Linked DNA regions of Rosistilla ulvae. The protein of the gene in region 1 interacts with the protein of each later gene in a pairwise test. Links are inferred from orthologs where the notes say so. Each region holds a gene or a part of one and is shown on either strand. Other genes may lie near its edges.

Region 1 (15,977 bases):
ATTGGCCGCGATGCTGTTGGCTCAGTCGCCCAAAGACCTGGCGGATCAAAAACAAGCCTTGATCGACGCGGTCGCTTCCGATTCTGCGATGCTTCGCGCCGTCGGATACGCCGGTCTGATCGCGGGTGATCAATCGGATCAAGCATGGGAACTTGCAACCGCCAGCTCGGACAGCAAGCTCGACTATTTGCACTCGATCTCGCTGCTCCCCAAACCAAAGTTGCGATCGTCGCAGCGAGCGCATGTGATCGAACTGTTCGAGCAATCGAAAGAGAAGGAAATGCGTCGCGCCGCGATCGGTGCACTCCGCAGTATTCCCGCCGACCAAGCCGACACGTTCAGCCGCGTTGCCAAGACGATCGCCGAAAAGCCGCTGGTCGCCGAAGCTGTCTCGACGCTCTTAAAGGTCCCCGCCGACGACCGCGATCCTTCGATCGCTCAACAAGTCGTCGCCAGACTGATGCAGCTGGCCGAAGCGACCCCCGCCGCCGATCGGACCAAGCCAGCTTTTTTGAACGCGATGCAATTGGTCGATCAATTGATCGGCCTGATGCCCGTCGACCAAGCCCGCACCGTCCGCAAGCGGCTCAGTGAAATCGCCGTTCGCGTGGTCCAGATCCACGCGGTGGAAGAGGAGATGCGATACGACGTTCCCTATTTCGTCGTCCAAGCGGGCAGCGAGGTGCAGGTCGTTTTGGTCAACGAAGACCTGATGCCGCACAACTTGGTGATCACCACGCCGGGCGACCTGAAAGAGGTTGCGGAGCTTGGTTCGGCGATGGATTCGACTCCCGGACCTTCCGGAAAAATGCACGTTCCCGACAGCGACAAAGTACTGCATTCGACATCGATGGTCGGGGCGCACCAACGCGAGGCGCTGACCTTTACCGCTCCAGAACAGCCGGGGGAATATCCTTACGTCTGCACTTTTCCACGCCACTGGATGCGGATGTATGGCGTGATGGTCGTGGTCGAAGATCTCGATCTGTGGCTGAAGAATCCAGTCGAACCGAAGGATCCGATCGGCAACGATCGGGCGTTTATCAAGAGCTGGACTGTCGATGATTTTAAGCAGGATCTCGACCTCGCGCTCCGCGGTCGGTCCCCCGAGATCGGCAAGCGAATCTTCACCGAAGCCAGCTGTGCTCAGTGCCACAAGATGCAAGGCGAAGGGGGGGCGGTCGGCCCCGACCTGACCGACGTCGTCGCGCGTTGGAAGGGAGACCGGTTGGGCGTCTTGCAGGAGATCCTCGATCCTTCGCACAAGATCGACCCCAAATATGTCGTCCACGTCGTCCTGACCCTCGACGGCAAAGCGATCTCGGGAATCGTAGTCGAAGAGGACAAGAAGACGATCTCGCTGCTGGCCAATCCCGAATCGAAAGAGCCGACGGTGATCCAGCGCGACGACATCGACATCATGAACAAATCATCGCAGTCGATGATGCCCAAGGCGCTGATGGATCGCTTCACCCAAGATGAGATCTACGAACTGATGTCCTACCTCGAATCAGCCGAAGCGGCGAAGCCTTAGCCCTCGACACGAGGTCAACCAGCCAACGCGTGCTCCTCCCCCAAACGGAGCTTAAAAGCGAGGGTCGAAGCTTCACCCTCCGCCAAACGCAGTTTGAAGGGGAGGGTCGAACCAGCGAAGCGAAGTTCAGGGAAGCGAGTCCTCGCACATTTCCAGACGCTCGATCACGCAGAAGGCCCTCCCCGAAAAACTTGCTTGACGCTCGTTTCCCGACCCTCCCAGCGTTCCGCTGGGCGGGTGAAGTGCGCCGTCGCTATCGATCTTCACCCTCCGCCAAACGAAGTTTGAAGAGGAGGGGCGAACCAGCGAAGCGAGGTTCGGGGAGGCGAGTCCGCGCACAATTCACCGAGACTCTAGTGCTTTGTCAGGCTTAGGAATTGGGGTTTCCTAAATTGGAAGAATCCGGGAGTTTGTAGGTCGATTGCCCCACGAGTCACGGAGGATTCGATGATTAAGAAGTATATCGTTCGGCTTTCGGATACAGAACGGGAAGAACTGAAGGCGATTGTAAAGAAGCTGAAAGGCTCCTCGCAGAAGGTACGGCGGGCGCTGATCCTTCTCAAAGCTGACACGGAAGGACCTGGCTGGACCGACGCCAAAATCGCGGAAGCTTTGGCGTGTCGGATTCAGACCGTGGAGAATCTTCGCAAACGTTTGGTGACCGAAGGGTTCGATACGGCGCTGCACGGGAAACCGCGTTTGAGCGCCCCGCGAGAGAAGACGCTTGACGGAAAGCAAGAAGCGAAAGTGATCGCCTTGCGGTTGGGGAAACCTCCCAAAGGGTTCGCGAGTTGGTCGCTGCGTCTGTTGGCAGTCCACGTGGTAGAACTGGGGATCGTGGACTCGATCAGCTACGAAACCGTTCGCCAAACGCTTAAAAAAACGGCATGACCAATCGCAAGATCCAGTATTGGGTGATTCCACCCGACGCCGACTCCGAATTTGTAGCGTGCATGGAAGAAGTCCTAGATACCTACGAAGAACCGTATGATTCGGACTATCCCGTGGTGTGCATGGACGAACAGCCGGTCCAGCTTCACAAAGAGACGCGAACGCCGATCCCGGCGACCCGCAATCATGCTCGACGCGTCGATTACGAGTATGAACGGTGCGGAACCGCCAGCGTGTTCATGTTCACCGAGCCGCTGGCCGGATGGAGAGAAGTCACCGTGCGTCCAAAGCGAACCAAGGTCGATTGGGCCATCGAAATGGAGGCACTGCTGACGACACGCTACAAAAAGGCGAAGAAGATCATCCTGGTATGTGACAATCTCAATACCCACACCAAAGGCGCCTTCTACGAGGCCTTTAAGCCAGAAAAAGCCCGTGCCTTGGTTCGTCGCATCGAGTTCCGTTACACACCCAAGCATGGAAGTTGGCTCAACGCGGCTGAGAACGAACTCAGTTCAATGACGCGGCAGTGTATCAACGGTCGTCGATTCGCGACGATTGCGCCGCTGAGAAAGGAAACACAGGCGTGGTCCTCACACTCAAACAGAAGACAGCGTGGCGTTGACTGGCAATTCCAAGTCAAAGATGCGAGAACAAAACTAAAATCCCTCTACCCCAAAATCAAAGCCTGACAAAGCACTAGGTCTTTGGGACAACCAATTCCCACGGGGCTTTGGCTCCGTCGCGGCGGAGTGTTTGCGTTGGCTGGGCCTTGGTGAAACGGAGCGTCTGTTTTTCATCGGCTCCCATCAACAGCAGCGTGTTGACCTGCGTCGAGGCGACTTCGTGCAGCATCCGGTGGCTGATCCGCAGCTCGCGCGAAGCCGCATCGGGTTGCAATTCCAGGTAAACCCAGACGTATTTCGTCTCGTTCTCCATCCCAACCCAGTGCCATCGCGCGGGGCGATCTTGGGCGTCGACGGCGATGAATTTCGCTTTCACGTAGGCCACAATCGCGGCTTGCAATTGATCGCGATCGGTCGTTTCGAGATCGATCCGTTTGCCAGCGTGCTTCGACAACGCAAGCTGGAAGTCGCGAGGCTCCAGGCGGATCGCGATTTCAAATCGCCCCGACTGTGGATTCCATTCCCCTTCCGCCAAACTGACGTGAAACGGATGCATCAACATCGATAACAATAGAGGAAGGATCATTCGGCCGCCTCCGCAGTTGCAGGCTTCGCCACTGCTGCCGCCGCTGGCTTGGCAGCTTCCGCTTTGGCCGCAGGCTTCTTCTCCGCAGCCTCTTCTTTGTTCGACTCTTTGCCCTTGTCAGCGTCCGACTTCTTCTTCGCTTCGTTTGCCTTCCGCATCGGGTTGGATGATTTTTTGTCCTTGTACAACTTGAATCGGCTGGGGACGATCCGCGGCGGATAGAAGTTGTTCGACGCGTCGGTATCGGCCAATTGGTGGCGTGGGTCGAGCTCGATTCTGTCGAGTTCCTTGTCGGTGATCACCAGTTTCGAAACCGTTTTGTTGTTCGTTCGCCAGATCTCCGCCGGGATGTCGAGCATCTGTTTCGATCCGTCGGTGTAGCGAATCTCGGCGATGATCGGCATCACCAGACCGCCGACGTTTTCGAAGGTCAGGACGTAGAAGTTCGTCTTGCGACGGATCAGTTGTTTCTCTTCGGCGTTCAGGCTTTCGACAAACTTCTGAAACGCTTTCCGCGAATCCTCGGTGACTTCCAGTTCGTCGAAGTCGTTGTAAAAGTCTTTCAGGCCAGGGAACAGATCGATCCGTTTTTGCAGCGGTTCGTTTCGCTCAGCCGACAGCGATGGCCGGCGTTTATCCTTTTCCTGACGTTTGCGTTCGGCGGCTTCGTCGGGATCGGAGCTGTCGATCTGATATAGCTTGACATCGCGGATCGCGAGATCGACGTGGTCGGTACTATAAAACCATCCGTTCCAAAACCAATCCAAATCGACTCCCGAAGCATCTTCCATCGTGCGGAAGAAGTCGGCGGGCGTGGGGCGTTTGAATTTCCAACGACGGGCGTATTCGCGGAAGGCAAAATCGAAAAGCTCACGGCCCAAGATCGTCTCGCGCAGGATGTTCAGTGCCGTCGCTGGCTTGCCGTAGGCGTTGTTGCCAAACTGCAGAATCGATTCGCTGTTCGTCATGATCGGCATCTGGCCGCTGCTGCGCATGTAACCGGTGATATCGTCCGGTTCGCCTCGCTTGCTGGGGTAGTCTTCCTCCCATTCCTGCTCGGCGAGATACTGCAGAAACGTATTGAGCCCCTCGTCCATCCAGGTCCATTGACGCTCGTCGCTGTTGACGATCATCGGGAAATAATTGTGCCCGACCTCGTGGATGATCACCGAGATCAATCCGTATTTGGTCCGCGCGGTGTAGGTTTTATCCTCCTCCGGGCGCGGGCCGTTGAAACAGATCATCGGATACTCCATCCCGTAGACCGGACCGTTGACACTGATCGCGATCGGGTAGGGGTAGTCGAAGGTGTAGCGGCTATAGACGTCCAACGTATGGATGATCGCGTGCGTCGAATATTTGCTCCACAACGGTTCGGCTTCGTTCGGATAATACGACATCGCCATCACGGGGTTGTCGTTCTGGTCGTGACCTTGAGCGTCCCAGATGAACTTGCGACTGCTGGCCCAGGCGAAGTCGCGAACGTTTTCAGCATGGTAGACCCAAGTCTTATCCTGCTTGCTGCGATCCTTTTGATTCTTCAACGCTTCCTCGGGCGTGACGACAAAGATCGGTTCCTCGGCGGTCTTCGCCTTTTCCAGTCGCTGCCGTTGCGTTTCGGTGAGCACCTCTTCGCCGTTCTGCAAAACGCCGGTCGCCGCGACGATGTGATCGTCCGGAGCGGTGATCCGGACCTCGAAATCGCCTAGCTCCAACGTGAACTCACCGCGTCCCAAAAACTGCTTGTTCTGCCAGCCTTCGTAATCGGTGAACGCGGCGACGCGGGGATACCAGTGAGCGATCTCGTAGATGTAGTTGCCGTCTTTCTCGAAGAACTCGTACCCCGTCCGGGCGTGAATTAATTTACTGTCGTTGATCAGGTAGTCGAAGCGGATCTTGACGGTGGTCGATTCGCCCGGCGGCAACGGCGTGGGAAGATCGATCCGCATCATCGTCTTGACGATCGTGTGCTTCAGCGGTGCGCCTTCGGCATCGGTCACGCCGTGGATTTTGAAGCCTCCTTCAAACGACTCCCGCGCCAGCAGCGATCGGATCGTATTAAAGGATGCGCGGTCGGAGAAATTCGGCGCCGTCGCGGTTGCGATCGCGTCGGATCCCGGTTCAAAGATGTTCTGGTCCAATTGGATCCACAGGAAACCAAGCGGCTCGGGGGCGTGGTTGTGGTAGTCGATCGTTTCGCTGCCGGTGATCTTCTGGTTCTGATCGTCTAACCGCACGTCGATCTTGTAATCGGCTCGCTGCTGCCAATATTCCGGGCCGGGCATTCCCGATGCGGAGCGGTATTTGTTGGGCGTTGGCAGCCACTGGTCGATCTGCCGAAAATCATCGGTCTGACCGTATTTATTGTTCGGCCGCGGTTGAGCTTGGCTGGCAACCGGTTCGATGGCAGCGTGGGCGATCAAAATCGCCAAGGCCAGGATGGGAAGAGAGGATCGTCGAAAGAACACGACCATGGAGAGTCTCATCAAGTAGGTGGGAAGGCATGGTGCAAAGCAGCGTCTGTACAATCATAGTACAACGAACACGGGGCGGGGAACGGAAAGCATCCCCCACACGCCCAGCTTATCTCTTTCGTCCACCAACGCCGGCACCAGCGCAGGTTTAGCGGTCGCGATATGGGCCTTGCCGCAGCAAAACGCGTCTTCAATGCATCGACCGAGGCTCAGATAGCCTGAGGTCAAACCTCCAAAGGAAGGTCGTGGGCATCGCGTCTACCGAAATCAACGACTTGTGCACGCATACGTTCTAGCCACAGAGATCACAGAGGACACAAAGCACGATGAGCGATGACCTGACAGAGAAGATAATTGGGGCCGCGATTGAGGTGCATCGTGTTTTGGGCCCGGGGTTACTGGAGTCTATCTACGAGGAAGCACTTTGTTATGAACTCCACATACGTGGCATCGCATGCGAACGACAAAAAGAAATCGATGTGATGTATAAGGGACACATCATCAAGGGACAAAAGCTTGATCTATTGGTTGAGGGTGAGGTGGTCGTGGAATTGAAAGCGGTCCAAAAGCTTCCCGACGTGGCTACGGCTCAAACGTTGTCCTATCTCAAATCCACTGGATTGAGGCGGGCACTACTCATGAATTTCGGTCAGGCGAGGCTTGTCGACGGCATAAAGCGACTTTCTCTGTAAAATCTGCCATACCAGGAATATGCCTCGATCGCAGGTGCCATCGAGCCACAGAGGTCACCGAGAACACAGAGGATCACCAGACAAAAACTCAGTGGCCTCTGAGTCCTCTGTGGCAAGCTTCGAGAATTTATTCTGCCGCACATGAATTACGCCGTCACCACCGACGTGACTGTGAGCCACAGAGGGCAACGAGAACACAGAGGGTTACCAGACAAAAACTCAGTGGCCTCTGAGTCCTCTGTGGCAAGCTTCGAGAATTTATTCTGCCGCACATGAATGACGCCGCCACCGCCGACGTGACTGTGAGCCACAGAGGGCACCGAGAACACAGAGGATCACCAGACAAAAGCTCAGTGGCCTCTGAGTCCTCTGTGGCACGTTACCAATAACTGCAATCGCGTCATACCGAATCGAATGGGACCGATGGCCACTGCAATTCAAAATGGCCCAGCAGACGGCACAACGGCTACGCGCTTCGTACATCCGAACAAGCAGCGACTCAGGCCGAAACCTCCGACCACAACCGCAACAACTCCTGCAGGTGCTCGACCGCCTGGATCATCTCTTCCAGGCATGCGAATTCGTGTAGCGAATGGATCGCGTGCTGACCGCTGGACAGGTTTGGCGTCGGCAGCCCCTTTTCCGTCAACGCCGAACCATCGGTCCCGCCGCGGATGATGCTGCGTCGGACCGGGCGGCCCAGATTCCGGAACGCCTGCTCCGCCAGATCGGCGACCCGCGGATTCTCTCGCAAACCGTCGGCCATGTTGCGGTATTGCGGTTTGACTTCGACGCGGACCGCGAGACCGGGATATTGTTGTTCCGTCGCCGTTGCCGCTTGCCGCAGTCGATCGGCGTATTGAGTCAGCTCCGCCGTATCGAAGCTCCTCAACAGCACGCGTAATTCGGCGCGGCCTACGCCCCCTTCGACCTCATACGGATGAATGAATCCGTCGCGGCCATCGGTCGATTCGGGAGATAGCGAATCGTCGGGCAACTGCTGCAGAAAGAAGCCCGCCGCCCGCGTCGCGTTGACCATCCGCCCTTTGCCGATCGACGGATGGATGTTCCGCCCGGTAAAGGTGACCAGCACGCCATCGGCCGAAAAAGTTTCGACGTCCAAATCTCCCGCTCCGCCACCGTCCAACGTGTAAGCGGCGACGGCATCCAATTGAGCCAAGTCGATCTTGTCGGTGCCGTGTCCGATCTCTTCGTCGCAGCTGAACAGGATCTTGACCGGGCCGTGGGGCAGTTGCGGATTTTCGATCAGCGTCGCCACCAATTCCATGATGATCGCCACGCCCGCTTTGTCATCGCCTCCCAACAGCGTCGTGCCATCGGTGGTGATCAAGGTCTTGCCGACCAGATCGGCCAGTTCGGGACAGTCGGCGACGCGGATGACTTGATTGTCTTCGGGCAGCGGAATATCGCCTCCCTGATAAACGATCACCTGCGGCTTCACATCGTCCCCGGGAGCTTCGGGCGATGTATCGACATGGGAGTTCAGTGCGATCGCCGGAGCGCCAGCGACGTTTGCTGGGACCGTTCCCCAGACCAAACCGTGGTCGTCCATGTGCGCATCGGCAACGCCCAGTGCAACCAATTGCTCCGCCAACACGCGGCTCAAATCCTTCTGCTGCGGACTGCTGGGATAGGTCTCGCTGTGCGGGTCGGCCGCAGTGCCGATCTGAACATATTGCAGGAAACGTTGCAGCAGACGCTCGCGGTTAACAGGAACAATCATCGGCGGGATTGGGTTGGTGGAAAGGGCGGTGAAGCCCGGGGCTCTTCAAAACGGAATCAGGCGATGAGTATACAAGAAACGGGGCCTCCGAATAAACCAGAGTCCCCGTTTGCGTTATTCCAAAGTGCCCCCAAGCCTACGCTTGGATCGTTGGCACTTCGTAACCTTCGCGGTATTTCCGTTTCAGGAAAGCGTTCGCCGCATCGGCATCGTCGCCAACAAACTGCTCGGTCTTCTCGTCGAGCGTCAACAGATGACTCATCTGAATCTCGCTGTTGTCCAACGACAGATCGTGCGATTTCAGATGCTGATCCATCTCGCCGATCAATGTGTTCCACTGGGGCAACTCGACCGATGCGGCATCTTGCGGCGAATACGGTCGGCCGGCGCGGAACGCGATGTTGGCTAGGTTGCACCATCCGGTGCTGTCGTTGCCAACCGCCACTTCGGTATTCAACAGCGAACGGTCGTGAGCGCGAACCGCATCGATGAAGTTCGCTTGATGCAACACGTTGCCCCCCGATCCCTTGAAGCTGGCGAGCTTTTTCCCGTCGGCATCAAACGCTTGAGCGCGGCCGCGTTGGCCTTCCAAACGGCCCCCTTCGCAATAGACGACGTATCCGCTGCCGGGGCCCGGATGCGCCGGGCTCTTTTTGCTGCCAGCTTTGTCGGGAAGATTCGACAGTCCGATCACGACCGGAATCGATCCGGTGTCGAAATACGCAAAGTGGACGTTGGGCGTTTGCCCCGCGTCGCCCAGGACCACACGTCCGCCGCCACCAAGAATTTGTTTGGGCAACGCGACCCGGTCTTGGAAGACGTTGTTGCGAACGTCGTCCAGGACGTGGACGCCCCAGTTGCCCATCTCGCCCGATCCGGTGTTCCAATCCCAGTGCCAATCGTATTGCAAATTATTGCGGAAGATCGGTTCGTCTTGAGCCGGGCCGAGCCACAGATCGTAAGCGACCGATTTGTCGATCTGCAGCGGCTCCGTCCGGCGTCCGATCGAACCTCGCAGACCGTAACGGTTGACGCGGACCGCTTGGATCGCCCCCAACGCTTTGTCGTCGTGCAAGTACTTTTGAATCTCAGCCTGCATCGGATCCGAACGCTGCTGCGTTCCGACCTGACAGATCCGATCGTACTTCCGCGCCGCCGCGACGGTCTGCCGACCTTCCCATTGGCTGTGCGACAACGGCTTTTCGACGTAGACGTCTTTGCCCGCTTCCATCGCCCAAATCGTTGCCAAGCAGTGCCAGTGGTTGCAGGTGGCGACGACGACCGCATCGATGCTGTCCGATGCGATCAGATCGCGAAGGTCTTTCCACGTTTGCGCTTTGGGAAACCTTCGGCTGGAGCGGCTCAAGCGAGCCTGATCGGGATCGCAAAGACCGGCGATGTTGACCCCGGGGACTTTTTCGAAGTAGCCCATCAATTCGTTCGAACGTCCGCCACAGCTGATGAAGCCGACGTTGATTTCGTCGTTGGCGAGAGCGGCATTGGCACGGCGGCCGGGGAGCGTCGCGACAGCGCCCGCGGCGAGACCAGAAGCGACGAACTGTCGTCGTGTTGCTTGAGTCATGTTTAAAAGTCCTCGAATGAAACAAGAGCGTTAGGGGAGATAAGCAGCGGCTATCAGCTGATGGCGGTCCGATATCAGACGCTGGCAAAAACTCATAATAGTCGATCTTGGGGAGTTTCGCCCATCCAGGATGTAGCTGGCCAGTGGGTAAAGTACAATCGAAACCTCTCTTCCCACCCTTGGTTGGCCGCCGTCTGATCGCCGGCAATCCGATCTCCCTCCCTTTGATTTGAGTCGAAACATGCATCGCAGCTGGATTGTCGCTCTCGTATTGCTGCTCGCCCCCACAGCGAACCTCTGGTCGCAACAGGAGGACGACGGTTTTGTCCCGATGTTTAACGGCAAGGACCTGGCGGGCTGGCAACTGGTCAACACCGATCCCCGCACCTGGTCGGTCGAAGAGGGGATGCTGATCTGCAGCGGAAAACCGATCGGCGAACTGCGGACCGATCGGATGTATCAGAACTTCATCATGGAAGTCGAGTGGCGGCACATGGTTCCCAAAGGGAACGCCGGAATCTTTGTCTGGGCCGACGATATCACCGCGAAGGGACAGCCGTTTCATCGCGGGATCGAAGTCCAAATACTCGAAAACGCCTACGGCAAAGCCGATTGGTTCACCACGCATGGCGATATCTTTCCGATTCATGGAGCCAAGATGACTCCGGGCAATGATCGCGGTGGCAGTCGCGCGTTTCCGACTGAAATGCGTTCGCTGCCGACGCCTCAATGGAATCACTACCGGATCGAAGCGATCGACGGCGCGATCTCGCTGGCGGTCAATGGCAAAGTCGTCACCCGTGGCACCGACTGCAACCCACGCAAGGGCTATCTGTGCATCGAATCCGAAGGAGGCGTCGTCCATTACCGCAATGTGAAGATCAAAGAGCTGCCCGATACGCCGATCGAAGCCAACATGATCGCGATCGCCGATCGCGGTTACCGCTGTCTGTACACCGGCATCGACTTGACCGGTTGGAGCGTGCAGCAGCCCGAAGGTGCGGCGAAGCAGACGGCGGAAGAGGCTGCTGGCCATTGGAAGCCGAGCGACTGGGTTCTCTCCTGCACCGGAGCCGCCGGCACGAACCTGCCACTTGCCTCCGACGAAGCCTTTGGCGATTATGGATTTGTCGTCGACTTCCGACTGAACAGGGATTCGGGCTCGCCACAGATCCGCCTGCGTGGCGATGCGGCCGCGGTAGCGATCGCGGGTGACGATTCGCCGCTGACGCAGCATCTGGATAAGGTGGGCAAGTGGAATCGGATCGAAGGAGAGGTTCGCGGCGACAAGGTTTCGCTGACGATTAACGGCACGGAGATCGAGCCGTTTGCGGCGACGGGATCCGCCGACGCCAAGGGGCCACTGACGCTGGTCCCCGACGGCCCTGTCGACTTTACCAACCTTTTCGTTCGCTAGCGGTGACGATGTTCGGGTTGCCGATCCGCGTCCGGTCGACGTTGCTAACATTTTCGTTCGATAAAAGGAGAGGCTGATGCTATTGATTGGGACAACCGATTTGCGTCGCACGCGCGATCGCGGCGACTTTCGCTGTCCCCAGTGTCGGCAGCTGCAACCGTATCGACTCAAGAGCGTCCGGCCGTTCCTGACGCTCTACTTCATCCCCACGATTCCGATGGGGGCAGTGCAACATTACGTCGAGTGCGACGAGTGCCGGCAAGCGTTTGAGCCGGCGGTGTTGGAGATCGATCCATCGACCGCCGTCCATTTGGAACAGCAGCAGTTCCATCAAGAGGTGATGAACGTGGCGGTCCTGACCGTTGTTGCCGATGGCGAGATCACCGAAGCGGAGATCAAGTCGCTGGGGCATGTTGCCGAGCTGCTGTTTGGTGAACCGGCCGACCGCGAAGACCTCGGGCGAATGTGCGCCGCGGCGACGCAGGTCGGCTACAAAGCTCACAACTATTTGCGCAGTGTCGTGCCGCGATGGGACCGCGATCAAAAGTACCTGGCGATGAAAGCGATCTTCATGGCGGCGAGTGCGGAGGGGGATCTTACCCCCGAGCAGTTGGAGGCATTGGTGGCGGTCCAGCGAACGCTGGGATTGAGCGAAGAAGATTTTCAGTCGGCGATCGAAGAAGCACTGGCGATCGCCGACCAATACGACCGATAGTTCACTCCATGCCGGTACGGTACAATCAAAGGACTAACGCAGACTGGGTTAGTTTTTTTGATTGGGCAGGCAAATTAAGTTAAAGCGACTTGACCAGATTTGCCGATTCTCCTATCGTACGACTCCTCAAGGCGCCGTGGCCAAGTGGCTAAGGCAGTGGATTGCAAATCCACCATCGCCGGTTCGAATCCGGCCGGCGCCTCTAAACGTTGCGTATAAAAGAAACCCGCAGGAATTAAGCCTCCTGCGGGTTTTTTCGTGGGTTCAACGCTCTGCGAATTCAAACTGCAAAACGCGTGGGGCGATGCCGCCGCAGTTAAACGGCCCGCGTTGGAGCCAACGATCTAGCCGCCCCCCTCGTGAAACCGCTTGCCCAGCGGGCCGCGCTCCATCGAGAGGCCTTTGCTGACGCGAAGGTGACACAGCCGACTAACACTGCCCGGTCGTCGCTGGCTGCTGACGCTCGATCTCCAACAGTCGCTGTTTTCGCCACAGTCCGCCGCCGTATCCGGTCAGCGTTCCGTTGTCGCCGATCACTCGGTGACAAGGGATCAGGATCGCGATCCGGTTGTCGCCGTTGGCCCGCGCCACCGCGCGGACCGCTGTCGGCTTGCCGATCGCCGTGGCTTGCTGAGCATACGATCGCGTCTCGCCAAATGGAATCTGCCGCAGCGCTTCCCAAACCCTTTGTTGGAATGGAGTCCCGGCGGTATCCAACGGGATCTCGAATCGAGTCCGCTGGCTGGCAAAGTATTCTTGCAGTTGCGACTGCAGCGTCGCAAACAGTGGACTTGGTCCGGGCAGCAGCGTCGCTCCACGCCGCTTTCGCAGCCGATCCAACTGCGTTTCCAACATCGGCCGATCTGCAAATTCCAGCAGACAGATCCCCGCGTCCGATGCGCCCGCCAGCATCGGACCAAGAGGTGTCAGCAGTCGCGCGATCGCTATCACTTGCCGGCCCTCGCTGTTGGCCGGTGCCGCGCCGATCGCTCGCTTAAATCCGTCGCCAAATCCGCTGATCGATTCGTAGCCGCTGTCCATCGCGACGTTGGTAATCGATTGTCGATCGCGAATCTGCCCGAACGCTTGATTGATCCGCCGCATCCGCAGGTAAGCAATAAAGGTCATCCCGTGTGTCTTTTGAAACCAGCGTCGGACGCGGGCTGGATCGAGTCCGCGCTGGCGAAGGTCTTCGCTGCGCAATCGAAGTGTTGCGTCGCGCTGGAGATCATCGATCAACGGCTGCAACCAATCGGGCGCAGCTCCCAGCGCAGCCAACGGTCGGCAGACTTTGCAGGGCCGAAAGCCGTGGGCCATCGCCGACTTTGCATCGCGAAAATACTGCACATTCTCCGGCTTCGGTTTCCGTGCCGTGCAAGACGGTCGGCAGAAGATCCCCGTCGTGCGAATCCCCGCTAGAAAAACCCCCTCAAAGCGGGAGTCTTTAGCGACCAAAGCGGCATACATCGTCTCGCGGTCCGGAAGCGTTGGTGGTTCGTTTGGGGCAACGCTCTTCATGTGAAATTCGCTTTACTCGTTAAACCTTAGAGGTTTGGGAACATTCATTTCGAAAGTCCTCCAATTTTTGGATGTCTGACTTAAAATGACGTTACCAGCTCGCTCACCGATCACAACCGCGAAAGCGACAGGCAATTCAATTGCCAGGTCGCCGTCCCGTTGAAATCGAGCAACCAACCGCCTAATTTGTGCGGTCCCCCAACCCAACACTCACCCTGTTTGAAAGTTCTCCAACAATGACTGTCATGTTCGCGCGAGCGATCTCAAAACTGGTTCCATCTGCTATTCGCTCCGTTTGCAGTATCGCGGTCGCCTTGTTGATCAGTGCGGCGGTTGCCTGCGACGCGGCGGAAACGACGCTGCATGTTTCGCCCGCCGGTCCACTGCATTCGCTGACCGAAGCTCGCGACGAGATTCGTCAGCGACGCGCCGACGCTCCCAATGAAAAGTTTCGGGTGATCGTCGCCGACGGACGCTATGAAATCAGCGAACCGATCGTATTCGAAGCCCAAGACGGCAACGTGGTCTACCAAGCCGCTGAAGGAGCCGCCCCGGTGATCTCTGGCGGCCGCCAAATCACAACGCCATGGACCGCCACCGATTCGGGCGTCTGGTCGACTCAGTTGCCTCAGGATTGGCGTTTCGATCAACTCTGGATCAACGGCAACCACGCGACGCGAGCCCGCGAACCGGATCACTTTTTCCACTACATGTTGCGCGGCCAAGAGACGTTGATCGAAAACGCGCGTCGCGCGCGGCAGACGCTGACTGTCGATCCCGACGACATCGCCAGCTTGCAAGGACTCAGCCCCGAACAGATCCGCAACGTGCAATTCCTGGCCTTCCATAAATGGGACACCACGCGGCGGTTCCTCGAGTCGGCGGATACCGCCGCGGGCCGCTTGGTCAGCGTTGGACGTGGGATGAAGTCGCACAATCCGCTGACCCTGAACACCGGCTACATCTTAGAGAACTACCGCGAAGCGATGGACCAGCCGGGCGAATGGTTCCTCGCCCCCGATGGTCTGCTCAGCTACCGACCTCGCGAAGGGGAATCGATGGACACGATCGAGTGCATCGCGCCGGTCAGCGAAAAGCTGGTTGTGATCCTTGGCGATGCCGCCAGCGACCAATCGGTGGAGAATCTCGAGTTCCACGGCTTGGCATTTCGGCACAGCGGGCTGATCACGCCGCCCGAGGGATTTGAGCCGTCGCAAGCCGCATCACCGATCGAAGCGGCGGTACAGATCGACGGAGCCCAGGGCATCGTCTTCGCCGACTGTGAAATCGGCCACACCGGCCAGTACGGTCTTTGGTTTCGCAAGGGTTGTCGCGACAGCCGCATCGAGCGATGTTGGATCCACGATCTCGGTGCCGGTGGCGTGCGTATCGGCGAAACCCGAATCGCCAAGAACCTCGCCGAACGGACCAGCCATATCGTCGTCGACAACAGCATCGTCAATCACGGCGGTCACATGTTCCCCTGTGCCGTGGGGATCTGGATCGGTCATAGTGGCGACAATCAAATCACGCACAACGAGATCGCCGATCTGTTTTACACCGGCATCTCCGTCGGCTGGCGCTGGGGATATTCCGAAAGCTTGGCCGCGCGGAATCGCATCGAACACAACCATATTCATCACATCGGCCAGGGTTGGCTGAGCGATATGGGAGGCATCTACACGCTGGGGCCGGCTCCCGGAACGGTCCTTCGCGGCAACCGAATCCACGACATCGATTCGTGGGGCTACGGCGGCTGGGGCTTGTACAACGATGAAGGAAGCACCGACATCCTGCTGGAAAACAACTTGGTCTACCGAACCAAATCGGGCGGTTACCACCAGCACTACGGACGCGACAACATCATCCGAAACAACATCTTCGCCTACGGACGCGAATACCAAGTGCGACGCAGCCGCGTCGAAGACCATCTATCGTTCACGTACGAACAGAACATCGTGCTGTTTGACAGCGAGGAACTGTTCCACGGCCGTTGGGGAGACGATGGAGTGAAGGTCGGGCGGAACCTTTATTGGCGTGGAGGAGCGGAGGTCGACATCAGCAAAGCGGACACGAGTGGCGAGTCGGTGATTGCCGATCCGCGATTTGTCGATCCCAAGCACGATGACTTCCGATTCATCGACACCACCGCCGCCGACAAAATCGGTTTCAAGCCGTTTGATGTTTCGGCAGCTGGT
Region 2 (15,947 bases), 1.4 Mb from region 1 along the record:
ACCCTACAAGCTAGCTTCGTTGGATGCCCATCCGCAGCCAAGCGTTGTCGATGTTGGCGGAGTTCCGGTGGGTGGCGGCCAATTGGCGATGATCGCTGGCCCCTGTGCTGTCGAAGAGCCCGAGCGGATGTTGCGGATCGCGATGGCAGTCAAAGCGGCCGGAGCGAACATCTACCGCGGTGGCGCCTACAAACCACGCACCAGCCCCTACAGTTTCCAAGGGCTGGGCGAAGACGGTCTGAAGATCCTTCGCGATGTGGGCGATACCTGCGGTATGCCGATCGTGACCGAAGTCACCGATCCCCGCAACGTCGAGACCGTCGCGCGTTATGCCGATCTGCTGCAGATCGGTGCTCGAAATATGCAGAATTTTGTGCTGTTGACCGAAGTCGGCCAGTCGAACAAGCCGGTTCTGCTGAAACGCGGTATGAGTGCGACGATCGTCGATTGGTTGATGAGTGCCGAATACGTGCTGGCTCAAGGCAACCCCAACGTGATCCTGTGCGAGCGCGGTATCAAGAGCTTTGACCCTTCGACTCGCAACCTTTTTGATGTCGCGGCGGTGCCCGTCGTCAAGGGGCTGAGCCATCTGCCGGTGATCGTCGACCCAAGTCATGCGACGGGCAAGCCGGCGTTGATTCCACCCTGTGCCTTGGCTGGTGTCGCCGCCGGAGCGGATGGCGTTCACATCGAAGTCCACGACCAGCCGGAAGTCGCCAAAAGCGACGGCCCTCAAGCCCTGCTGCCCGAGCAGTACGCCGAAGTCGCCGACCAAATCCGCCAGCTCGCGGCGTTGCTGGGCAAGACGATCGCTCCGCTCCCGTCAGCGACGAGTCCCGGCAATTAGATTCGGCAAGACATATGCCAACTCGACCGCCTGCCTTGCCGGCGGTTAATCCATCCAATAACCAACTTAACTTTTATAAATCAATCGACGGAGATCGAACCATGCGAAAGCCATTCATTTGCGGCAACTGGAAGATGAACACCCGCGGCCAGTGTGGCGCGGAATTGGCGAAAGCTGTTGCCGACGGGATCCCCGCTGGCAGCCAGGTTGAGGTCGGCGTCTGTCCTCCGACTTGCTACCTGGGGGCTGTTGGACCTGCGATCAAGGGAACCGCCGTTGGATTGGGAGCGCAAAACATGTTGGCCGAGGCCGATGGAGCTTTCACCGGCGAAATCAACCCGGCGATGTTGAACGACCTCGGTTGCCAGTACGTGATCCTTGGACACAGCGAACGCCGTCAGTTCTTCGGCGAAACCAGTGAAGGGGTTTCGAAGAAAACACAAGCTGCATTGGCCGCCGGATTGGTGCCGATCGTGTGCGTTGGCGAAACGCTCGAAGAACGCGAAGGGAATCAAACCGAAGCGGTTGTCGCCCAACAGATCGAAGGATCGTTGGCCGGTATTTCGGCTGAACAATTGCCAACCGTTGTGATCGCATACGAGCCCGTTTGGGCGATCGGTACCGGCAAAGTTGCGACTCCCGAACAAGCCGAAGCGGTTCACGCCCACATCCGCAAGTTGTTGACGGACAAGTTTGGTGGCGAAGCGGCTGAAAAGGTTCGCATCCAGTACGGCGGCAGCGTCAAGCCAGGCAACGCGGCCGAGTTGCTCGGGCAACCCAATATCGACGGTGCTTTGGTTGGCGGTGCCAGCCTGAAAGCGGAAGATTTTCTCGGAATCATCGCGGCTGCGTAACTCAACCGATGCGTTTGCTGGCGGCTTTGTGGCGAAACGCTGCGAGATTGCAGCGATCGGCGTCAATTCAATAGTGACGGCTAGCGTCAAACATTTCAAAAAACGGATTACTCACAATGACGGCTTTGGTATTTGCAAGCATGGCGGGCGTTTTCTTTGGCCTGACGCTCTCGACACTGTCCCTGTTCCTGATCCTGCTGGTCCTTGTTCAACGCGGCAAGGGGGGCGGTTTGACCGGAGCTTTAGGCGGACCGGGTGGACAAAGTGCGTTTGGTACCAAAGCGGGCGACATGTTCACCAAGATCACCTCGGTGGTCGCTTTGGTTTGGATTTTCCTGTGTGGTGCTAGCGTGTTCGTGATGGGCAATGCTCGTCCCATGGTCGACAATGCCCCGGTCGTCGAATCTCCGTCGCTCGACGGCCTTGATGCCGCTGGCGAAATCGTCGACGAAACCGCTGCAATTGCGCTGCCAGGTTCCGAGGATGAAGCGGAAGATGTCGTTGTCGAGACGGAAGAGGCTGTCGCTGTTCCAGGCGACGAGGCGGCGATGACCGAAGAGCCTAAGGCAGACGCTCCTAAGACTGAAGAGCCAAAGGCAGACGCTCCTAAGGCTGAAGAGCCAAAGGCAGACGCTCCTAAGACTGAAGAGCCAAAGGCAGACGCTCCTAAGGCTGAAGAGCCAAAGGCAGATGCTCCTAAGACTGAAGAGCCCAAGGCAGACGCTCCTAAGGCTGAAGAGCCCAAGGCAGACGCTCCTAAGGCTGAAGAGCCCAAGGCAGACGCTCCTAAGGCTGAAGAGCCAAAGGCAGACGCTCCTAAGAGCGACGAAGCAGCCGAGTAAGTCGGCATTGGACGTTGGTTTGCAGGGCGTCGTAGTTTTCGTCGCTTGAAACGCTCCGGTTTGTCGGAGCGTTCGCTCTGCTAGCACAACTCCAGGCATGATCTCTTCGGTCGGGGGCAATGTCGAACGCGATCGACCTGCACTCCATCTCGCCTTCGCTTGGCATCCAGTGCGGCATTCCGATGTCGCACTCATATCGCGGCCGCGGAGCCGCAGGCCAAGTTGCCAGTGCGGCAATTCTATCCTTTCAAGATTAGCGTTCCTCTTATGCTTCAAAGTATGACCGGCCAGGGCCAAGCTCAATCGACGGGCGAATTGGGAACCGTCAGTGTCGAGTTGCGAACGGTCAATAACCGCGGCCTAAAGCTGGCTGCCCGGTTGGGGGACCAATTCAGCCGACTGGAGCCGCGGGTCGACGCGGTCGTTCGCAAGCATTTGACGCGTGGAACCGTCAATCTAAATGTTCGCTGGCAACGCGCCGGTTTGGCGTCGGCCTATAGCATCAACGCTGCAGCGCTCACCGCTTATTATCGCAGCCTGTCGGAACTGCAAGCGAATCTGGAGCACGCCGCTCCGATCGACCTTAGCCAATTGGCCGGATTGCCGGGGGTGATTCAGGAGTGCGATGACCAGGCGGTCGACCAAGATTCGCTGTGGGGACTTCTGGAACCGGTCCTCGTCTCCGCGCTGGAAAACCTGAACCAGATGCGAGCGGCTGAAGGGGCTTCGATGTTGAAGAGCCTGCAAGCGGATCACGCCGAGATCGCCAAACATCTGGAATCGATCTGCCTGTTGGCACCGCGGATCGTCGATAACTATCGCGACCGCTTGGAATCGCGGATCGTCGAATTGCTGAGTTCTCGCGGGCTGGAAATTGCCCAAGTCGATGTGCTGAAGGAACTTCAGGTGTTCGCCGACCGTACCGATATCAGCGAAGAGATCACACGGCTTCAAAGCCATTTGCAGATATTTAACGAGACCGTGGCCAGCGAACAAGCGAGCGGGCGGCGCTTGGATTTTGTGATTCAAGAGATGTTTCGCGAGACGAACACGATCGGCTCGAAGGCCAACGACGCGGAGATTGCGCTGCATGTGGTCGACATGAAGTGTGCGATCGAACGGATGCGGGAACTGATACAGAATATCGAATAGGGGACGAGGTGCTCGACGCCTTGGGAGTGGTTCGCGATAGCGTTTTCCCGGGCCGTTGGGCTGCGTTCGCGTAAGGGGCCTGCGAGGCAAGAAGCATGAAAACAAATACTGAAGGGCGTTTAGTCATCATTTCCGGCCCCAGCGGGGCGGGAAAATCAACGGTCGTCCGCTCGTTGATCCAAGAGTGTCCGCTGCCATTGGTGTTGAGCGTCTCGGCGACCACGCGTCCGCCGCGCCCCGATGAACGCGATGGACGGGAGTATTATTTCCTCTCGTCCCAGCAATTCGAAGAACTCCGCCGAGATGGCCAGTTTTTGGAATGCGAGGAGGTTTTTGGACGCGGGCATTGGTACGGCACACTCCGCCCGCAAGTGACCACTGGCCTGAAACAGGGACAATGGGTTATCCTAGAGATCGATGTCCAGGGGGCGATGCGCGTTCTCGAGGACAAAGATCTGCAACCGATCACGATCTTTTTGCATCCCGGCGGGATCGAGGAATTGGAACAACGGCTACGTGCCCGGGGCACCGAGACCGAAGAAGCGATCACGCGTCGATTGGAAGTTTCCGTAGGCGAGTTGGCATTGATGCACCGCTATCGACACGAAGTGATCAACGACACGGTGGAACGTGCGACATCTGAAATCTGTGAAATACTGAAATCCTACCAGGAGCGAAACGCATGCTCGAAGAGCTGAAAGAAGAAGAGATCGTCAACAAGGTGGGCGGTCGATTTAAGCTGTCTACACTGATTCAGAAGCGATTGGTGCAATTGAACCAAGGTAGTCGCGCGTTGGTCAATGTTGGCACCCACGACCGAATGCAAATCGTTTTGCAGGAAATCGTTCAGGACAAGATCTATCTGAACACGTCCAACGAAGTGCAAACCGTCGACGATATGAATATCGTTCCCGAAGGTCCTGATTTGGACGTTGGCGATCTTTAATCGCTAGCCAGCAGGCTTTCTTTCCGGGGTGTTCTGCCCCGCAACGCGTTCCAACGCGACGGGGTTGCCAAGCAACAACTCGACGAATCGCCAACAAGTGTTGGCGATTCGTTTCGGATGCGGCCGTTGATTTTACGGCCGCGTCGATCGCGCTATGCGATCGCTTCTTCGATTGAATTATCGCACCGGTTCGAAGATCACCGCGCGCGGCCGGTTGGCTGATCGATAGGCTGGACGCCCGGTGGGTTCCCGGCGGAATTGGGCACTGTCTAGCAGGTGGGTGTCGGGCGGTACCAACAGATCTTCGTCGTTCACGTCGAAGGGGGATGGCTTGGCCGCTGGAGCTTTCGGTAGAGGCCGCGCTTCGGTAGCTGGTTTAGGTGCGGCGGGACGTTGCGATTCCGATTGCGGTTCGCTGGCCGGTTTTTGCGGAACCGAGGGGACTACCATCGGGCTTCGCTGGAAATCGGGGACGGTTGTACTGGGACCCTTCAGATCCTGCGGTGTGATGTCCGATGGCGAATCGGGTTCATTGCGTCGCAGGCTGGGGATTTTGGGCTGAGGGAGCGATTCTTCGCTGCCACGTTGGGGAGCCGACAATTGTGGCGGATCGACGGCTGGCAATTCTTCAATTTCCGGTGGCTCTTGGACCTGCGTCCGTTTTTTTGATTCCGGTTGTGGCTTCGTTCGCTGCTCGGTCGCTTTGGGAGTGAATTTCCGTTCCGGCTTGGCCTGCGGTTCGTAGTATTCGCTTGGGATGCCGACTTCCGACGGCGATACGTAGACCGGCTCCGGAGCTGCGAGGGATGGTTCTTGTGTCGGTGCGTGGGAACCTTCGTAAGGTGCTGGGCTGTGCATCATCTCGCCATAACCTTGCACTTCCATGCCATGGTGCCCCGCCGGTGCATACATCATCGGTGCCGAGGATCCGCCACATTTGCAAACGCCGTTGCATTTCGCGCACGCGTGGTAGCCCGGGCCATAGCAGACGCCGTACTTTCGGGCGGCGGCATTCCACACTTTGACGATCGGGTTCTTGCTGGCCAGCTCTTTTGCTTGCAGGTCGACGGCTAGGCCGTGGATCGTCAAACATGCGATCGATGCGTAAGTGAATGCAGCTCTCATAACCCGGTCCTTCAGGCGCAGATGATACGGATGTCACAATCAGTCATCGGCATCGTTACCCATCAAAACGAAAGCTGCTGGTCAAACCGGAGCAGGATTCTTGGCCAGACCGACGAAGCTGGGTAGACCGCAACGATTACGAGATGTTTACGCCGGCTTGATTGCCGAAAGCAATCCACAGTGGACTCCCGTCGCCACGACCGGCTGGGGCCTCAAACCCGCCGCTTCTAACCAGTTCCGATACTCGGCGGCGCTGTAGGCCCGACCTTCGGTGAACGAGAACAGCGACGCCGAATAGAGCGCTACTGGCAGAGGCCCGTCGAGGGTGTCGTTGAGGAAGACGTCGTGAATCATCAACTGGCCGCCGGGGGATAAGGCCTTGGCGCAGCGATCGATCAACGCTTCGCATTCTGGTAGATCCCAGTCGTGGAGAATATTTGACAGCAGGATCGCGTCGGCCGCTTCGGGCAGCGGGGCGGCGAACATGTCGCCGCTGACAAGTTCGCATCGGTCCATCACTCCATAATGCTGCCCCATCTCTTCGGCAACCTTCAGAACTTCGGGCCGATCGAACAAGATCCCCTGCAGGTTTGGATTCTTTTGCAGCAGTGCGTAGGTGTAGATCCCCGTTCCGCCGCCGACGTCCAACAACCGCCGAGCCTTGCTCAGATCGGCGACCTCCGCAAGCAAGGGGGCTACGTTTTTGGCTCGTCCCGAAAGGGCCAGCGTGAAGTGCCGAGCGGTGTCAGCTGCTTCCATGGCCGATGCGATTCCGTCGCGATAGATAAATGCAGCGCCGCCACCATCGCTTGCATCCGAACCGAGCGGTCGATTCGATTTCAGCAACTCAACCATTTGCAGAACCGATGGATTTTGCGCCGCTAGCCCCAGGTAGTCGCCGCAATCAAAAGCGCCTCCTGGGACCAAGTGCTCGCGAGCCAAATCGGTTAGCTGCAGCCGCTCGGCGTCGATTTGCAGCATTCCCATCGACCGCAATGCGGTGACCAAAACGTTGGCCGGTCGGATTTGGATCGATAGCCGCTGGGCCAGTTCTTCCAGTGAACATGGGGCCCGGTCCAGGCTGCCAAACAAATCGAAATGCGCGACTGCAGCGGTCAGTAGTTCCGAACCGTGGTTGCCGCGAAAGTGTTCAAAAATCGGAGTGGGGTCGGTTTGCGGTTTTACCAAAGCGTTACGCGTCACGATGCGGATTCCTGGTGCGAGACGGTTGGGCGACGCGTCGATCCGCCGCCGAGAGGGCGTGTCGGCAGGTGCCGACACCAGCCAATTTGTAGCTGACAAAAATTGCGAGAGCAATTCACCGAACAAGCCATAAGCTGCGTCGGTCCCGCGCACGCGTTATTTGGAGGCCTGCAACGTTTCCGAAGGCAGTTCGCCAAATTGCGTTCGATAGGCCTGGGCAAACTCGCCCAGATGCCAGAACCCCCATCGGCACGCTTCGGCTGATACCGTCGTCGTTTGCGCGGTCGCTTGATTGAGCGCGGCGTGGACTTGATGCAAGCGACAGCGCGTCAGGTATTGCATCGGCGAGAGCCCAAGCACACGTTGAAACGCGTATTGCAACGTCCGCTCGCTGACGCTAGCGTGCTCACACAGATCGATCAACCGGACCGTGATTCCAGGGTTGCCGATGATGTAGTCTTCCAATTGGTTCACCAATCGATGCGCTTTGGCGATCTGTGGCTGCGGTTTTTCATCTTCGGAGATCGCCAGCGATTGCAGCGGCCTGAGCATCAATGTGGTTAATTCGTCGATGATTGCCGCCCGATACTCGGCATGCTGAACGCACTCGTCGTTGTTGCTGGCGGCATCCAACAACGCATCGACACACAACTGAACTCGGGCGGCGATCGCATCGTCGGCGATCAAACCTGTCTTGTTTTCCGCGGGCAGGCAGAGCGTTTGCCCGGTCAGAGTGCGGTAATAGTCTTCGACATATTGCGACGAAATGAAGGTCGCGGTGCAGCGAAAGCCTTGCTGTTTGACACACGCATCAAAATCTAAATCGGGCGGCAGGACAACTAACCGATCGCGTTGGATCCGGACGTGCGCGAAATCACCCTCGTGAGAGTCGTCGAACATCACAGCGGCGTATCGCGACGTGGCCCCACGACCGCGTGCGGCCACCGCTTGATTGACCGACATCCGAAGCACTTGCAGGCACCCCAAGTCGACGATCTGTTGCGTGCTGGAAAAACGTCCCGGTGTCAGCTGGACAATATCGATCGCCGAACCAAATGCCGAACTGTCCCAGTCCGCGATATCCGAGATGATCTGTTGGCGAAAGACGGAGGATCCGTTCATGGTTGTTAGCGTCCTCTCTTAGCTTTTGAGGTCGATGAGGGGCGCAGATGAGTCGCATTACACCGTCATTCTACACCTTCTTGTCATGGCACACTTGCGAATCGACCACGGTTCGACGCTAGCCCAGGGCAATGATCTATCCATGCTTGCCTGTTATTTAACGAAAGTAATCCCCATTTGGACCCGCAATCGCCAGGAAAAGTCATCCGTCGATTGTTGACCTAGGGCAAAGCGGATTCCGCGACGCGAGTGTACCTGCCGGACGTCGCTCAACGCAGCGTTCACCTTGCATACGCTCTCAGCCATTCCGCCGCTGCGGACGCTCTAACAGGAAGCCCACTCAATCGGCGGATTCGATCGCCAGCCAGTTGATCGCCGTGTTCGTTGACACCGACGGCTTGCCTAGTTCGACCGAGAGCCGCCCGTCGCGGACCTCGACGACCTTGGTCCGCTCGGCAAACATCCCCGCCACCGTCGACAGGTCCTTGGCGAAACGAACGCCTTCGACGACGACGTTCTGACCGGGCTGGTCGTGTCCCGAGTCGCCAACGCAGACCGTCACCGAATACTTTCCGTCGGGAAGCGTGCACTCCCAAACGTCGCGGCCGCGAGTGAACAGGAACGTGTCGCGTGGGCCTTCCATCGCGTGGCGTCGGCGATGGTTGGAACGCAGATCGCGGCCCCAGCCGTAGCCGCGAGCGTCATCAAACAGGTCGCCGTGATCATCCGACCAACCCTTCGCCTGCGAACCGCCGGGACCGCGGAAGTCGATCAAGCGGCGATCGCCAGCGTTTCCGCTGGTCAGTTCCACCGCTGGGACTCCGTCGCTGTCGGGCCCAAGCTTCGGTCGCTCGATCTCGAACACAATCGGCTCGTTAGGCGTGAACAACAGCGAATCATCGCGGTCGACGATGCCATCCCCATCGGCGTCGCGAGCGTCGACGCGGTGGAAAGCGAATCGCGCCCAATCCTGCTGCTGAATCTGATCCCAAAACTGTCGACAGATCTCACCGCGAGTGACCTCGGTTTCGACAGACGGTTCGTATTCGTAACCGCGGTCGCTAAGCGATGCCAGCCACGCCTCGGTGGCGGGAGAGTCGGGGGCGAAGTCGACTTCGCGAGGATCGATCGGCAACAGTCCGAGCGCCGCTAGGCGATTGATCGCGACAAACGCGGCGTGGCTCGGATCGAGGTCGCGGAAGGGCCAGATCAACAGCGGTACTCCTGCAGCGCCGGCATCACACAATTCGTGGCGAACCGATTCGAGTAACGCTCGGTCGTAGGGGATCGCTCGCGGATCGATCCCCTCCCGCAGCGCGACCACCGCCACAGCGCCGCTCGCTTGACCGATGTGGATCCGTTGATCGTGCAACCGGATCGCCGCGCTGACGATGCTGCTGAAACCAACATTCCCTTGCGATCCGATCAGGCCGTCCAGCTCGGCCGGAATCAGGCTCCGCAACGGAAAGACCGATCGATCGCTCATGAAGTTCGTGTGGCGATTCGGCTTATGGAAATCGATCCACGGTCCTTCATTCCCTTCGGACTTCAAGTATGTTCGCCCGGTGCGGTGGAAGTCGTAGTGAAACTGCCAGGCGAACAGGCCATCGGGATACATCACATGGGCGAATCGCTCCTTGGCCCGGTTCTTCGTGACGCCATCGCGATTGCGGCCATCCTGTTCGCGCATCATGTACATCGCCTGCAATCGCAGCCCCTCGCGGATGTACGGTTTCGGTGGCAGCCGATCGGGCGTGCCGAATTCGTCGCTCAAGTGGAACCGGCGGAAGCTGTTCGTTTTGTCGGTGGCTCGCTGATCGACGAAGTTCTGCAAGTGATACAGCACGCCCAACGCATGTTGTTTCGCATCGTCAAAGATGATCTGGCGCTGACCACGATTCATCGTCACGATGTTCTGCGTCGATGCTCCTTCGGCGGTCGATTCCAACGCCTTCACGACCGGTGCCGGCAAGCGTTCCAACGGATAGTCCTGGCCGTTCATGTAGTTCAACAGAATCGATGTCTTCCCATCGCGGCTTGTCGTTCCGTCGACGATTCGCCGGACCGTGTAGACGCTCAATTGACGCGGCGATTGTTTTCCCGCATCGGGCCAGTGCGGGATCGCTCCCAGCCCCGGATTCGCTTGGTCCCACTGCAGATCGTCAAACTCTTGTCGACTGAAATGTGTAGCCCGCGGGTAATTGCGATCGTCGAATCGCGGCGGTCGACCGATCGGCGTCTCCCCCTCCGATTCGGCGACGATCATCGCCCAGGTGATCGGATTCATCTCGTTTGCAGGATGGCTGCTCAGATCATCGGGAGCACTCGGTTCACCGAAACGGGACTTGGGATCGGGACCGCACAGAAAGCCAGCTCCCGCGACCTGGATCACCTCGCCCCAGTCGGAGGCATCGATCGTCAGCGGCGCTTCGACGGACAATCGCCCTTCGCCACCATCGGTCGCTGCAAACGTAACGCCATGCAGCCGGGAACCTCGCACGTCGGCAGCCACTGGATACAGGTTCCAGTGGACGCGGATCTGGCCGCTGTCGATGTAGGGAGCGATCATCTCGCGGAAGATCGCTTCGGCTTCGGCCGGCCGATAGGTCGACGGCCCGTGAAAGGGACGCCCCGGCATCGGCGAGCCATACTTTTGCGAGTTAAACGCTTCGATTCGGTCCATCAGCTCCTTAAAGAGCCCCGAACGATGGAACGATCGCTTCATCGGATGCCAGTCGACGCCCCAACCGACGCGGCCGACACCTTTATCTTCATCGACGCAGGCTAACGCCTGTTCGGTGAACTGGCCGCCGAACCAGCGACCATCGTGCACGATCGCGATCGATTCGACACCGCCGCGAGCGGCTTGAATCGCCGCGGCCCAGCCCGCTTCGGTCGCTCCCACGATCAACAGATCCGTGTTGACCGTGGCTGTCGACGCGGGGGCGGCGCCAGCGTTGGCAGGGCCCAGCAGGGCAAACAAAAGAAAAAACGCAGCGGTGCGAAAACGCAAGCTGCGTGAAAGCGAGAGGTTCAATGCAACGGCTCCGATGAAGGTTCGGTTGTCGAACCTTCACCTTTGGCGGTTGCATAATGGGCCACTATTCCACCCGAAGGGACGACAATCGCCCCATTCTACACTTCCAGGAACAGTCGTGCTGGATCTTCCAAAACGTCTTTGATAACACGCAGGAAGCTGACAGCTTCGCGGCCGTCGACAACGCGATGGTCGTAGGTCAACGCGACGTACATCATCGGACGGATCACGACTTGGCCGTTGACAGCAACGGGACGATCTTGGATCGAATGCAATCCCAAAATGCCGCTCTGCGGAGGATTAACGATCGGCGTCGACAGCAGCGATCCGTAGATCCCGCCGTTGCTGATCGTAAACGTTCCACCATCGAGATCTTGCGGGTTCAACCGATTGGATTGAGCGTCGTCAGCGAAATCGGAAATCGCGCGTTCGACGTCGGCAAACGACATGAACTCCACGTTTCGCAGGATCGGCACAACAAGTCCTTTACCGCCACCGATCGCGATTCCGATGTCATAATAATGGCGATAGACGATGTTGTTGCCACGAATCTCCGAATTGACAGCGGGGAAGCGGCGGAGCGCTTCGACAGCCGCTTTGGCGAAGAACGACATAAAGCCCAGCTTGACGCCGTGCTTCTTCTGGAACGCGTCCTTGTATTTGGATCGCAATTCCTTGACAGGTTCCATGTCGATTTCGTTGAACGTGGTCAACAGTGCCGCGTTGTGTTGGGCTTCGACCAAGCGTGCGGCGATCGTGCGACGCAACATGCTCAGCGGCTTCACTTCTTCGGCGCGATGTTCGCCCGACGTCATCAACGACGTCCGCGGACGATCTTCGGTCTTCTTAACCGCTGCGGGAGCCGGTTGCTTCGGCGCGGCGGCTGGAACTTTGGAGATCGTCGCGCCGGAGATGTGGTCGACGACGTCTTCCTTCAACAGGCGTCCGCCAGGTCCGGTCGCTTTGATATCGGCCGGGTTGAGGTTGTGTTCGGCGATCAATCGGGCTGCCGCTGGCATCACGCGTGCGTCGTCGCCGGCTTCTTCAGCCGGTGCCGCAGCGGCGGTCGATGCCGATCCGTTGGCCGATGGCGCTTCACCGGCTTCGATCTGAGCGATCACGTCGCCGACTTTGGCAAACTCATCCTGCTGCTTGGTGATGTTCCGCAGATAGCCGGCCGAGGGCGACGGGATTTGAACCGAAGCTTTTTCGGTTTCGATTTCGACCAGATCTTCGTCCGCTTCGACCCATTCGTCTTGTTGCTTCAGCCAACGGCCGATTTGAACTTCGCTGATCGATTCGCCGACGGTGGGTACTTTGACTTCAACCATGAGATGTTTAACTGTAGATAGCGGCAGGAAAATGTGCGAGTAATGGGAACTCCGCACCGCGCCAATCCGACACGGCTTGGGAAGTCTCCAGGATACCGATCATCGAGCTTTTTGTCAGCCTGCCATTAGCCGTTGCCGTCGCGATCGTCAAGATCGTTGCAATCCGCTTCGCTGGCGTTGGGATCGATCGAAGCGGCCGTCGCGACTGACTTCCATTAACCGAAATCGCCGAAAACAAGGAAATCATTGGTGATCGCATGTCCCGGGGCTCGGAGACCGCAAAAATGAAGTTTGTCCTTAAACTCATCGTCGTATCTGTGATTGCGATAGTCGCGTTGGTCAAATTCTACGAGATCGAAGGGATCGACGGGCTGCACTTCAAGCGACGCGAATCGAGCGCCGGCGTGGTCGCGGATCTCCGCGCGATGTTCACGTCGGCGACCGCCGAACCGGGCAGCGGTTTCTCCGCGCCAGGAGCTCCGGCGCTGCCGACTCTTCCCGGCGTTGGGGTACAGACGGTTTCCAGCCGACAAGGGCCCGCAGGCACCATCCGCCTGGGGACCTTCAACCTGCGGGAATTCAGTCGCGATAAGCTCAACGATCCCAAGACGATGGACTTTATCGTGCGGTTGCTGCAGCAAATCGATCTGATCGCGGTTCAGGAAGTCGATGCCGATCGCCGCGAACTGTTCCCCCGAATCGTCGAACATCTGAATCGCGACGGCCGGACTTACGATTTCATCGCAGGCCCGCAAGTTGGACCAGACGGATATCAACAACTGCTCGGGTTTGTCTTCGATCGCCAACGAGTCGAAGCCGACCTCAAGCAAACCTATACAATTACCGACCCAGCGAATCAGATCGCCTACGAACCGCTGGTCGGATGGTTCCGCACCGTCGGCGTCGATCCACAAGATGCTTGGACCTTCTCGATGGCCAACGTCTACGTCGATCCCGACAATCCGCAGAAGGAACTTGAACTGCTGACGTCGCTGTTCCATTCGATCCAGAACGACGGTCGCGGCGAGGACGATGTGATTCTGGCCGGCTGCTTTTTTGCCGGCGATCACGAACTGGCCGGATTTGCATCTGCCGATATTCGCTTCGCCCTGGAAGGCACGCCCTCGGACATCCACGCCCAACGCCAAACGGCAAACCTGTTGTTCAACCGCAATCATACGACGGAATTCCTCGGCGATTCGGGGGCTATCGATTTCCTGCGGCAATACAACCTGACGATCGCTGAAGCCGAAGCGATCAGCGATCATCTGCCGGTCTGGGCCGAATTCCAGATCCGCGAAGCGGTGCAGTTCTAATCACACGCGTCTGTCTGCAAAAATATGCATCTCGGCTGCGGCTGGCGTATGATGACGCTGCGCAAACACAAACTACATCCAACAGTGCCAGGCTCTCATGTCGCAATCTGAATCGTCTGAAGAAAAACGACCGTGCTGGCCACGCGCCGGGCGAACGCGACCCGATGTCGTTGTCGTCGGTGCGTTGGATCGACCAAGCGTCGCGTCGGAACTGAATCGCCTGCGTTCGTTGATCGCCGATCGAGCGGAGATAGCGGCGGTCGACCTCGATTTCAGCTACGACTTTGAAAACACCGACCATGATCTCGTGATCGTGTTAGGCGGTGACGGATCGATCCTGCAAACAGCGCGGCAGATGGGCGAGAACCAGCTGCCGATCTTGGGCGTCAATTGTGGACACCTCGGTTTCCTTGCCGCGCTCACTCCCGACGCCTTCCTCGATATCTGGGGGACCGTTGCCAATGGCGATTGCGAACTCGTCGACCATTTGATGTTGAGAGCTTCGATCATCCGCGACGGCGAAGAGATCGCCATCCAGTTGGGATTAAACGAAGCGGCGATTCTCGGCGGGCCGCCTTATCGAATCCTCAGCATCGACCTTTCGGTCGACCAAGTTCATGCAACCAGCTACAGCTGTGACGGGTTGATCATCAGCACGCCGATCGGTTCGACAGCCCACAACCTTTCGGCGGGCGGGCCGATCTTGCGGAAGAATCTGCAAGCGTTTGTCATCTCGCCGATCAGCCCCCATACGCTGACGCACCGCTCGGTTGTCGATACCGCCGACCGAACGTTTGATCTTTCGGTCGCCAACCCCAACGATTCGACGAGCCTTGTGGTCGATGGCCGCGTCGTCGATGTGATCCAACCGGGCGACCGCGTTCGCGTGCAGCGATCGCCCTACAGTTTCCAAATGGTTGCCGTGCCCGGGCAAAACGATTATCGAACACTCCGCGAAAAGCTGGGTTGGAGCGGCAATACGATCAGCAAAAACTGATCCTTCGCAAGCTGTCGCTCAAGCGATGATCTTCTTCATCACGTTGCCATGGACGTCGGTTAGGCGGAAGTCGCGACCGGCGTAACGGTAGGTAAGCCGCGTGTGATCGAGCCCCATCAGGTGCAGGATCGTGGCGTGCCAATCGTGGATGTGGCACGGATCGGTGACCGCCGCGTAGCCGTGTTCGTCGGTTTCGCCATAGCTGAAGCCAGGCTTCACGCCGCCTCCCGCCATCCAGGTCGTGTAACCTTTGTTGTTATGATCGCGGCCGTCGCCGTTTTGAGCCGCCGGCGTCCGCCCGAACTCGCCTCCCCAGATCACTAACGTGTCCTTTAGGAGATCGCGCTGCTTGAGGTCGGCCAGCAGACCGGCGATCGGTTGATCGATCTCACCGCACCGCTGCGGCAGATCGGTCGAAAGGTTTTGGTGATGGTCCCAGCCCCCTTTGGTCACCTCGATAAATCGTACGCCTGATTCGGCCAGTCGCCGCGCCATCAGGCACTGCTTGCCAAACGCCGCCGTGTCGCCGCGATCGGCTCCGTACATCGCCAGCGTCTCCGCCGTCTCGCCGCTGATATCCATCGCGTCGGGCATCGCGTCTTGCATTCGAAACGCTAGCTCAAACGATTCGATAGCCCCTTCGATTCCCGGCGCGTGTCCGGCGCGATCCAACTTGTCGCGATTGAGCGCTTGGATCAAATCGAGCTGCGTCCGCTGTTGGTTCGTCGAAAGTCGGGTGTTGCGAATATCGGGAATCGTATCGCCAACGGAGCCGCGTTGGCCTCCGGCGCCACCGATTCGCGAAGCTCGGCCGATGCCGGTCCCTCCGTAGATCGCCGGCAGGAATGCGCTGCCGATCAATTGAGCCGACCCGGCGGGCGGACTTATCGAAACGAAACCGGGCAGGCTGTCGTTTTCCGTTCCCAATCCGTACAGCGTCCACGCCCCCAACGACGGCCGAACGAACTGAGCCGTCCCGGTGTGCATTTGAATTTGGGCTCCCGGATGAACCGGTTGGTCGCAGTTCATCGATCGGATCAGGCACAGGTCGTCGGCATGCCGCGCGACCTCGGGGAACAGATCGGAGATCCACAATCCGCTCTCCCCGCGTTGCCGGAACTCCCACTGACTCTTTAGCAACTGCCCGCCATAGCGTCCTTGCTTGCCGTGATCCT

The links.
Region 2: the proteins of pepT (region 1) and tpiA interact in binary tests that used the Escherichia coli proteins (3 or more experiments, as listed by UniProt). The link is inferred for Rosistilla ulvae from one-to-one orthologs.

What each region holds. Positions count from the first base shown.
Region 1 is NZ_CP036261.1:1,780,067-1,796,043, forward strand. What follows is about bases 6,426-9,279. They hold pepT (peptidase T), read right to left. Parts: upstream 8,548-9,279; coding sequence 7,303-8,547; downstream 6,426-7,302. Other genes in these bases: EC9_RS06465 (GxxExxY protein), read left to right, coding at 6,438-6,803; EC9_RS06475 (Gfo/Idh/MocA family protein), read right to left, coding at 8,684-9,279. In the rest of the region: EC9_RS06445 (c-type cytochrome), read left to right, coding at 1-1,534; EC9_RS06455 (DUF6702 family protein), read right to left, coding at 3,125-3,637; EC9_RS06460 (M1 family metallopeptidase), read right to left, coding at 3,634-6,111; more of EC9_RS06475, read right to left, coding at 9,280-10,129; EC9_RS06480 (3-keto-disaccharide hydrolase), read left to right, coding at 10,371-11,546; EC9_RS06485 (TerB family tellurite resistance protein), read left to right, coding at 11,623-12,261; EC9_RS27235 (bifunctional transcriptional activator/DNA repair enzyme AdaA), read right to left, coding at 12,691-13,779; EC9_RS06500 (right-handed parallel beta-helix repeat-containing protein), read left to right, coding at 14,016-15,977. UniProt on the Escherichia coli protein: Cleaves the N-terminal amino acid of tripeptides.
Region 2 is NZ_CP036261.1:3,189,086-3,205,032, forward strand. The notes cover bases 1-2,824. They hold tpiA (triose-phosphate isomerase), read left to right. Parts: upstream 1-948; coding sequence 949-1,701; downstream 1,702-2,824. Other genes in these bases: aroF (3-deoxy-7-phosphoheptulonate synthase), read left to right, coding at 1-847; secG (preprotein translocase subunit SecG), read left to right, coding at 1,818-2,543; EC9_RS11340 (YicC/YloC family endoribonuclease), read left to right, coding at 2,811-2,824. Outside these bases: more of EC9_RS11340, read left to right, coding at 2,825-3,695; gmk (guanylate kinase), read left to right, coding at 3,791-4,393; EC9_RS11350 (DNA-directed RNA polymerase subunit omega), read left to right, coding at 4,378-4,641; EC9_RS11355 (hypothetical protein), read right to left, coding at 4,819-5,766; EC9_RS11360 (methyltransferase), read right to left, coding at 5,914-6,969; EC9_RS11365 (helix-turn-helix domain-containing protein), read right to left, coding at 7,126-8,091; EC9_RS11370 (FAD-dependent oxidoreductase), read right to left, coding at 8,432-11,128; odhB (2-oxoglutarate dehydrogenase complex dihydrolipoyllysine-residue succinyltransferase), read right to left, coding at 11,227-12,459; EC9_RS11380 (endonuclease/exonuclease/phosphatase family protein), read left to right, coding at 12,744-13,775; EC9_RS11385 (NAD(+)/NADH kinase), read left to right, coding at 13,873-14,772; EC9_RS11390 (DUF1501 domain-containing protein), read right to left, coding at 14,791-15,947. UniProt on the Escherichia coli protein: Involved in the gluconeogenesis. Catalyzes stereospecifically the conversion of dihydroxyacetone phosphate (DHAP) to D-glyceraldehyde-3-phosphate (G3P).